Regions from separate parts of the Variovorax sp. 10L426 genome, predicted to be linked through region 1. Evidence: predicted binding sites of a transcription regulator. Region 1 holds the regulator's gene; the other holds the start of a gene.
What was found. The regulator sigma-54, encoded in region 1, starts transcription at its own class of promoters, with help from an activator protein. The targets are predictions, from matches to a motif close to TGGCANGNAANCTGCTTT.
Positions count from the first base shown of each region.

Region 2: the regulator sigma-54 is predicted to act here: its motif matches at 2,828-2,845, upstream of AC1DHL_RS17745 (transglutaminase family protein).

Region 1 is NZ_JBFTJF010000016.1:43,879-48,300, forward strand. Features, by position in the region: gene lptA (lipopolysaccharide transport periplasmic protein LptA) at 1-520, shown strand, start outside; gene lptB (LPS export ABC transporter ATP-binding protein) at 531-1,307, shown strand; gene AC1DHL_RS22290 (RNA polymerase factor sigma-54) at 1,317-2,903, shown strand; gene AC1DHL_RS22295 (sensor histidine kinase) at 2,900-4,422, opposite strand, start outside.
Region 2 is NZ_JBFTJF010000011.1:193,133-197,554, forward strand. Features, by position in the region: gene AC1DHL_RS17745 (transglutaminase family protein) at 1-2,773, opposite strand, end outside; gene AC1DHL_RS17750 (MFS transporter) at 3,056-4,372, shown strand; gene AC1DHL_RS17755 (maleate cis-trans isomerase family protein) at 4,375-4,422, shown strand, end outside.

The sequences.
Region 1 (4,422 bases):
CACCGGCAATGTGGTGGTCACCAAGGGCACGATCGTCGTTCGCGGCGACCGCATCGACGTGCGGCAGGATCCCGAGGGCTACCAGTACGGCGTCGTCACTGCTGCGCCCGGAAAGTTGGCATATTTCAAGCAGAAGCGGGATGCCGGCACCGACGAGTGGATCGAAGGCCAGGGCGAGACCATCGAATACGACAGCCGCGCCGACAACGTGAAGTTCATCCGCCAGGCGGTGATGCGTCGGCTGATCGGCGCCACCGTCAGCGACGAGAGCAGCGGGCCGCTGATCGTCTACGACCAGAGCAACGACACCTTCACGGTCAATGGCTCGTCGCTGCCACCGAACGCTGGCGTGGCAAGCCAGCCCGGCGGCCGCGTCCGGGCCATCCTCACCCCCAAGACCGCCGCGGCGCCGGGCGCCGCCCCTGGTGCCAAGCCGGCGCCTGCCGCAGCCGCCAAGCCGGCCGAGGGCAAGGGCTTGCGGTCCACCACCACGCTGGGCGGAGAAGCAAAGAGTGATTGAAACCGCTGGTATGAGCGCAGGCGCGGACATGGCGGAAAGCCGCCTCGAGGCGCGTGGCCTGCAAAAGAGTTACGGCAGCCGCACGGTCGTCAAGGACGTGTCCCTGGGCGTGCAGAAGGGCGAGGTCGTCGGCCTGCTGGGCCCCAACGGCGCAGGCAAGACGACGTCCTTCTACATGATCGTCGGCCTGGTTCGCGCCGATGCCGGCGACATCACCATCGACGGCGAGCCGATCGCCCACATGCCGATCCACCGGCGCGCGCGCATGGGGCTGAGCTACCTGCCGCAGGAAGCGTCGATCTTTCGCAAGCTCACGGTCGAGGAAAACGTCCGGGCCGTGCTCGAGTTGCAGTACGAACCCGACGCCCACGGGCGACCGGCGCCCCTGAGCAAGCGGCGCATCGAGGAGCATCTGGCCGAACTCCTGGCCGACCTGCGCGTCGACCACCTGCGCGATTCCCCGGCCCTGGCCCTGTCCGGCGGCGAGCGCCGCCGCGTCGAGATCGCCCGCGCCCTCGCCACGCAGCCGCGTTTCATCCTGCTCGACGAACCGTTCGCGGGCATCGACCCGATTGCGGTGATCGAGATCCAGCGAATCATCAGCTTCCTGAAGGAGCGCGGCATCGGTGTGCTGATCACCGACCACAACGTCCGTGAAACGCTGGGCATCTGCGATCACGCTTTCATCATCAGCGACGGGCATGTGCTCGCCCAGGGCACGCCTTCGGAGATTGTCGACAACGCCGATGTGCGGCGCGTCTACCTCGGCGAGCATTTCAGAATGTGATCGCGTTCCATGAAGCAGGGTCTTTCGCTGCGTGTATCGCAGCATCTCGCGCTGACACCCCAACTCCAGCAATCGATCCGACTGCTGCAGCTTTCCACGCTCGAACTTTCGCAGGAAGTCGAGCAGATGCTCGACGACAACCCGTTTCTCGAGCGCACCGCCGAAGAGGCCGCGCGCGAGGAATTCGGTCTCGATGCCGCCGACGCACCCGTCCGCGATGACGACCGGATGGCCGAGGTCGATGGTGACTTCGTCGCCGGCGCGCCCGGCTCGGCGGCGGAATCCGCCACCGCCGTCAACGGCGAAGCCGAAGTCGCCGTCGCCGAAGGCGTGGACTCCGAACCCGACTGGGAGGGCGACGGCACCGTCGATCTTGCGCCCGACGACAGCGAATGGGGCGGCGATGCCCCGGCCCGCGCCAACAACCTCGGCGACGACGAGCGCACCGACGCGACCGAACTCGCGCGCAGCCAGGAGTCGCTCCAGTCCTTCCTGCATCGCCAGGCCTTGGGCCTTCGCCTGAGCGACACGGACAGCGCGGCACTGCGCTTCCTGATCGAATCGCTCAACGACGACGGCTACCTCGAAGATTCGCTGCCCGCGCTCGCATCCGGCCTTGCTGGAGACGACAACGATCAGTTCGACGACCTGGTGCATCACTTCCAGGTTGCGCTCGGCCTGCTGCAGAGCCTGGAGCCGGTCGGCGTCGGCGCGCGCAGCCTCGGCGAGTGCCTCACCATTCAACTGCGCGCCCTGGCGAGCGAGGACGAGACCGAAGAGGAAGCGCAAATCCGCAAGACGGCCATCGCCATCTGCAAGCAGCCGATGGAATTGCTCGCCCGGCGCGATATCAAGCGACTGGTCACGCTCACGCGAAGCAATGAGGACGAGGTTCGCGCCGCGCTGCAGCTCATCGCCAGGCTCGAACCCAAGCCGGGTCGCCGTTTCGTGGACGTCGAACGCAACGTGGTCATTCCGGACGTGATCGTTTCGCGCGTCGGCAACGGCACGAACACCAAGTTCCGCGTCATGCTCAACCCCGAAGTCATGCCGCGTCTGCGCGTGCACGACATCTATGCCAGCGCGCTCAAGCAGCACAAGGGCGAAGGCAGCCAGGCGCTGTCGCAGCGGCTGCAGGAGGCGCGCTGGTTCATCAAGAACATCCAGCAGCGCTTCGACACCATCTTGCGTGTGTCCAACGCCATCGTCGAGCGGCAGAAGAGCTTCTTCGTACACGGCGAACTCGCGATGCGACCGTTGGTGCTGCGCGAAATCGCCGACGAACTGGGCCTGCACGAATCGACCATCAGCCGCGTGACCACGGCCAAGTACATGGCGACGCCCTACGGCACCGTCGAGCTCAAGTACTTCTTCGGCTCGGCGCTGGGCACCGAGACCGGCGGCAACGCTTCAAGCACGGCGGTGCGGGCGTTGATCAAGCAGTTCGTGAGCGCCGAGGATCTCAAGAAACCGCTGTCCGACAGTCAGATCTCCGAGATGCTCAAGGAGCAGGGGATCGAATGCGCCCGCCGCACGGTCGCGAAATACCGCGAGGCCTTGCGCATCGCGCCGGCGAATCTCCGCAAGGCGCTCTAGATTCGCCTTTGAGCCCGCAGCAGCAGCGCGCGCAGGTCGGCGGGCTGCACCGGTTTGCGCAGCGCCTGCCAGCCGCGTTCGCGGGCCAGTTCGAGCGTTGCGTCGTCGATGTCGGCGGAGATCAGCGCGATCGCCAGGTTCGGGCTTCGCCGCTGCAGTTCCTTGGCGAGCGCAATGCCATCCAACTCACCCGGCAGCCGGATGTCGCACAGCGCGATCTCGAAAGCGGGAAGGTTCGGCAACGCCAATGCGTCCGCCGCGCTGATGCAGACGTGCGGGCGCGCCCTCCAGAGGCGCAGCAGCGCCGCAACGCTGTCGGCGACCACGGTGTTGTCCTCGACCACCAGCACCCCAAGGCCCTGCCGCAGCGTTCCCGGGGCGGCGGCTTCGGTAGCCGAGACCATCGAAGGCACGACCGGCGCGCCCAGCGGTGCGGCCGGCAATTCGAAGCCGAACACCGATCCGCGCCCGGGCGCCGAGCGCAGCGTGATCTCAACGCCGAGTCGAGCAGCCAGCCGTCGCACGATGGCGAGTCCCAGTCCGTGGCCACGCTGCAGGTTGCGTTCGATGTTGCCGATCTGCTCGAAGTCGCCGAACACGCGCTCCTGTGCTTCAGGCGCGATGCCGACGCCCGCGTCGCGCACTTCGACGCGCCATGCATCAGGGCGGCGCCGGCATGCCAGCAGCACGCGCCCCCGGGGCGTGAACTTGAGCGCGTTGTCGACAAGGTTGCCGAGGATGCGGCGCAGCGCAACCGCGTCCGTCCAGACCACCACGTCCGGCGGGCATCGCACACGCACGCGGCCGCTGCCGGCTTGGCGCGCCAGTTCGTTCAGCAAGGGCGCGAGCGCGACGGCGACCGGCGTGATCGGGTCGGCCGCGGCCTCGATGCGTCCGATCTCCAGCAATTGATTGGTAAGACCTTCGAGCGCCTGCTGCGCGCGCGATAGCGCGGCGACGGTGTTCTGCACGGTCAGCCGGTCTTCGCCGGCATCCAGCTGATGGCGCAGGACCTCAGCTTGCAAGCCCATCGCCATCACCGGCTGGCGCAGATCATGGTTGGCGGCCGAGAAGAAGCGCAGCCGCTCGGCCTGCGCTTCCTGCGATTCGCGCAGGCCCGCCAGCGCCTGCGCGCGCAGCGCACTTTCGTTGTGGCGCAGGCCGATGTTCTCTTCGAGCTGCCGCGCACGCTCGCCCACCAGGCGCCAGACCATGGCGAGCAGCCCGATGCCGAGCACCGCCATGACCATCATGGACGGGGCGCCGAATCCGATGCCCATGACGATCACCGGCGCCAGCAGCAACGTGATCGCCAGTTGCATCGCCGGCGTGTAGTACGAGACGGAAAACACCGACGACAGCGTCATCGCCATGACCACCAGCCCGATCATCAACTGCGAGGTGGCGTTGGCCGGGTCGAAGAGCAACACGCCCGCAGCGCCGTGAGCGCCCTCGTGCACCGCGATGCGCAGCGTGTGCAGGCGCAAGGCCGGCTTGATGTTCTCGGGCGTCAACGGGT
Region 2 (4,422 bases), on a different contig from region 1:
ACGCGCGCAGCAGCAGTTGCTGCGCGATGCTCATGCGCGCATGCGGCGGCATCTCGAAGGCGCGCAGTTCGAGCAGGCCCAGCCGGCCGGTGCTGGAGTCCGGCGAGTAGAGCTTGTCGATGCAGAACTCGCTGCGGTGCGTGTTGCCGGTGACGTCCACGAGGATGTTGCGCAGCGTGCGGTCAACGAGCCAGGCGGGCATGTTCTGCCCGTAGATCTCGCGGTTGCGCGCGATTTCCTTCAGCGCGATCTCGAGCTCGTAGACCTGGTCGTTGCGCGCCTCGTCGACGCGCGGCGCCTGGCTGGTCGGACCGATGAACATGCCCGAGAACAGGTAGCTCAGCGACGGATGGTTGTGCCAGTAGAGCAGCAGGCTCGCGAGCAGCTCGGGCCGGCGCAGGAAGGGGCTGTCGGTCGGCACGGCGCCGCCCATCACGAAGTGGTTGCCGCCGCCGGTGCCGGTGTGGCGGCCGTCGGTCATGAACTTCTCGGCCGACAGGCGCGTCTCGAAGGCCGCGTTGTAGAGGAACTCCGTGTGGTCGACCAGTTCGCTCCAGCTGTGCGCCGGATGGATGTTGACTTCGATCACGCCCGGGTCCGGCGTGACTTGCAGCATCTTCAGTCGCGGGTCGCGCGGCGGCGGGTAGCCTTCCATCACGATCTTCAGGTCGAGCTGTTGGGCCGTGGCTTCGACGGCTGCGACGAGGTCGAGATAGTCCTCCAGGCGCGCGAGCGGCGGCATGAAGACATAGAGCACGCCCGAGCTGTCGCCGACCTTCTCGGCCGCCGGTCCGTTGGCGCGGCGCGGGTCGCGCACTTCGACGCACAGCGCGGTGCGCGTGACCCAATGGGCCGATTCGCCGCGCCGCGGATGACGTGCAATGGTGGGATCCTGCGTCGCGTCGGCGTGTTCACCGCCATCGCCGCCTTCACCGCCCGGCGTCTGCATGCGCACCGTGGCGGGCGTGGCCTGAGGATTGCCGAAGGCGTAGGGCACGGCGCCGCGGTCTGCGTCCGGCCCCGCGGGTGCGCTCGCATAGCGCGCGCGGTAATCAGCGGCGGTGGGCAGGCTGCCGCGCGGCGCGGTCGGATCGCGCTCGACGAGGTAGGGGTAGTCGCCCTTGCTGGCCCAGGGCTGGGAGTCGAGCGGGAGGCGATAACCCATCGGCGAATCGCCGGGGATCAGGTACATGCGGTCATCGCGCAGGAACCAGGGGCCGGTCTTCCATCCCGGGCCAGCCAGTGCGGGCGCATCGGCGTCGGCGTTCGAGGCCTCGATGGGCAGCATGTAGCCGATCACGGCATCGAGCTTCTGGGTGAACACGCGGCGCAGGCGCACGCGTTCCATCTCGTCGTCGAGTTTCGAGTCGAAAGGATCGACATTGACCGGCAGCCGGCGTTCGCGCCAGAGGTAGTAGTAGACGTCCTCGTAGCCGGGCTGGATGTAGCGCTCGGTCAGGCCGAGGCGGTGCGCGAGCACGGTAGTGAAGCGGCGCGCGTCTTCGCTCGTGTAGTGCGTGGGGGTGCGTTCATCGGCGAAGAGTTCGGGGTTGTGCCATAGCGTCTCGCCGTCGGCGCGCCAGAAGATCGACAGCGCCCAGCGCGGCAACTGCTCGCCCGGATACCACTTGCCCTGCCCGAAGTGCAGGAAGCCGCCCTTGCCGTATTCCGCGCGCAGCTTGTGCACGAGTTCGGTGGCGTAGAAGCGCTTCGTGGGGCCGAGCGCGTCGGTGTTCCATTCGGGCGCATCGCGGTCGGTCGTGGCGACGTAGGTCGGTTCGCCGCCCATGGTGAGGCGCACGTCGCCGGCTTTCAGGCGCTTGTCGACCGCCTCGCCGAGCGCGACCACCTCGGCCCATTGCTCTTCGGTGTAGGGCTTGGTCACGCGCGGCGATTCGTGAATGCGCGTGACGTTCATCTCGTGGCCGAACTCGACCTCGGCGTCATCCACCACGCCTTCGATCGGTGCGGCGCTCGACGGCGTCGGTGTACAGGCGAGCGGAATATGGCCTTCGCCGGCCAGCAGGCCCGACGTGGCGTCCAGCCCGATCCAGCCGGCGCCGGGGAGGTAGACCTCGCACCATGCGTGCAGGTCGGTGAAGTCAACGGTCGTGCCGCTCGGACCGTCGAGCGCTTTCACGTCCGGCGTGAGCTGGATGAGATAGCCCGACACGAAGCGCGCAGCCAGCCCGCAATGGCGCAGCAACTGCACCAGCAGCCAGCCCGAGTCACGGCACGAGCCGGAGCCGTTGGTGAGTGTCTCTTCCGGCGTCTGCACGCCGGGCTCCATGCGGATCAGGTAGTTGACGTCCTTCTGCACCTGCTGGTTGATCCCCACCAGGAAATCGATGGTGCGCTGCGTCTTGCGATCGATCTTGTCGAGGTAGGCCTGCACCAGCGGCGTGGCCTCGTCGGCGACGAGGTAGGGCGCCAATTCCTGCGCCTGTGCTTCGGTGTACTTGAAAGGGAAGTTCTCGGCCTGCGGTTCGAGGAAGAAGTCGAAGGGGTTATAGACCGCCATCTCGACCACGAGATCGACCGTGACCTTGAATTCGCGTGTCTTCTCGGGAAACACGAGCCGCGCGAGGTAGTTCGCGAACGGGTCCTGCTGCCAGTTGATGAAGTGCTGCTCGGGTTCGACCCGCAGCGAATACGAAATGACGTTGCTTCGGCAGTGCGGTGCCGGGCGCAGGCGGATCACCTGAGGCCCTAGCTGCACTGGACGGTCGTACTTGTAGTGAGTGACGTGGTGAAGTGCGGCGTGAATGGACATTCTTTTTCCGTGCGTCGAGCGTGCCTCGGGTGGCTCGCATACTAGCCCACACCGGAAGCAATTAGCGCGCCATAAAGGCGTGCCAGGGGTTTGCCGGGTCCGCCGGTGCCGGGAGGGTGTCGCCCCGCATCATTGCTTCGACATAGGTGTTTTCGATAGTGTTGGCGTTATTGTCAACAACGACGTTGACAGTTGTGTCGTCAGAGCCTAAATTTCGCCTCATCAGCTTCCGCTCGGGGCTTGCGAGGGTCCGAGGGCGATATGCAACCAAGGAGACAACAGATGCAATCCACGACGGCTCTGCCGCAAACGGCGCTCGCCAATCCAGCCCTCCAGCCCTCCAAGGTGCGCTGGAAGATCTTCCTGATGATGTTGTTCCTGATCTCGATCAACTACATCGATCGGGCTTCGCTGTCGGTGGCCATGCCGCTGATCGCCAAGGAGTTCGACATCGGCCCGGCGGTGCAGGGCCTGCTGCTCAGCTCCTTCTTCTGGACCTATGCCTTGATGCAGATTCCGGGCGGCATGCTGGCCGACCGCTACGGCCCGCGCGTGGTGATTGCCGGCGCCACCCTGGGCTGGGGCTTTTTCCAGGCGATCGCCGCTGTTTGCACCGGCTGGGTCCCGCTGCTGCTGACGCGGCTGGGCCTCGGAGCCGCTGAAGCGCCGATCTACCCGGCTGGCGGCAAGCTCAATGGCATCTGGATGACCCAGACCGAGCGGGGCCGCGGCGCGACCTTGCTCGATGGCGGCGCACCGCTTGGCGCCGCGCTGGGCGCGATCCTCATCTCGGCCTTGATCGGCCTGCTCGGATCCTGGCGCCTCTCGTTCGTCATTGCCGGCATCGGCACCGTGCTTGCCGGCTTCTTCGCCTGGAGCTACATCCGCAACCATCCGCGGCAGCATCCTGGCGTCAATGAAGCCGAGGCAAGCTACATCGAGGCCAGCCATGCCGCCGATGCCGCCAAGGAATCGAAGGATGCGAGCGGCCGCGTGCTGGACTTCTTCCGCTACCGCTCGGTGTGGGGCATGTTCTTCGGCTGGATGTGCTTCAACGCACTGTTCTACGGCCTGCTCACCTGGATGCCGAACTACCTCTCGAAGGTGCACGGTTTCGACATCAAGCAGATGGGCGGCGCGGTGTTCATCATGTTCTTCTCGGGCTTCGTCGGCGAAATGTTCGGCGGGTGGCTCGCCGACAAGTGGCAGGCGAGCGGAGCGTCGCAAGGGAAGGTGCTTCGCACGCTGTTCGGCTTCTCGTCGATCATTGCCACCGCCTCGATCTACATGGTTTCGCAGATCACCGACCCGATCGCTGTCGTCGTCCTGTTGTCGGTGACGCTGTTCTTCCTGCGCTGGTGCGGCCTGTTCTGGTGCGTGCCGGCGATCCTCGGCACGCGCGCCCGGGTCGGCTTCCTCGGCGGCACCATGAACCTGGGCGGCAATGTGGCGGGCATCGGCGTGCCGATCGTGGTCGGCCTGATCGTGCAAGCCACAGGCTCCTACTTCCTGGCGCTGATGCTGTTCGCGGCAGCGGGTGCCGGACTGTTCGTCTGCTCGACGATGTTGATCGACTACAGCAAGAAGCTGCCGGTCTGATCATGGCTCAGCGCAAACTCATTGGCGTGCTGACGCCGTCGTCCAACACC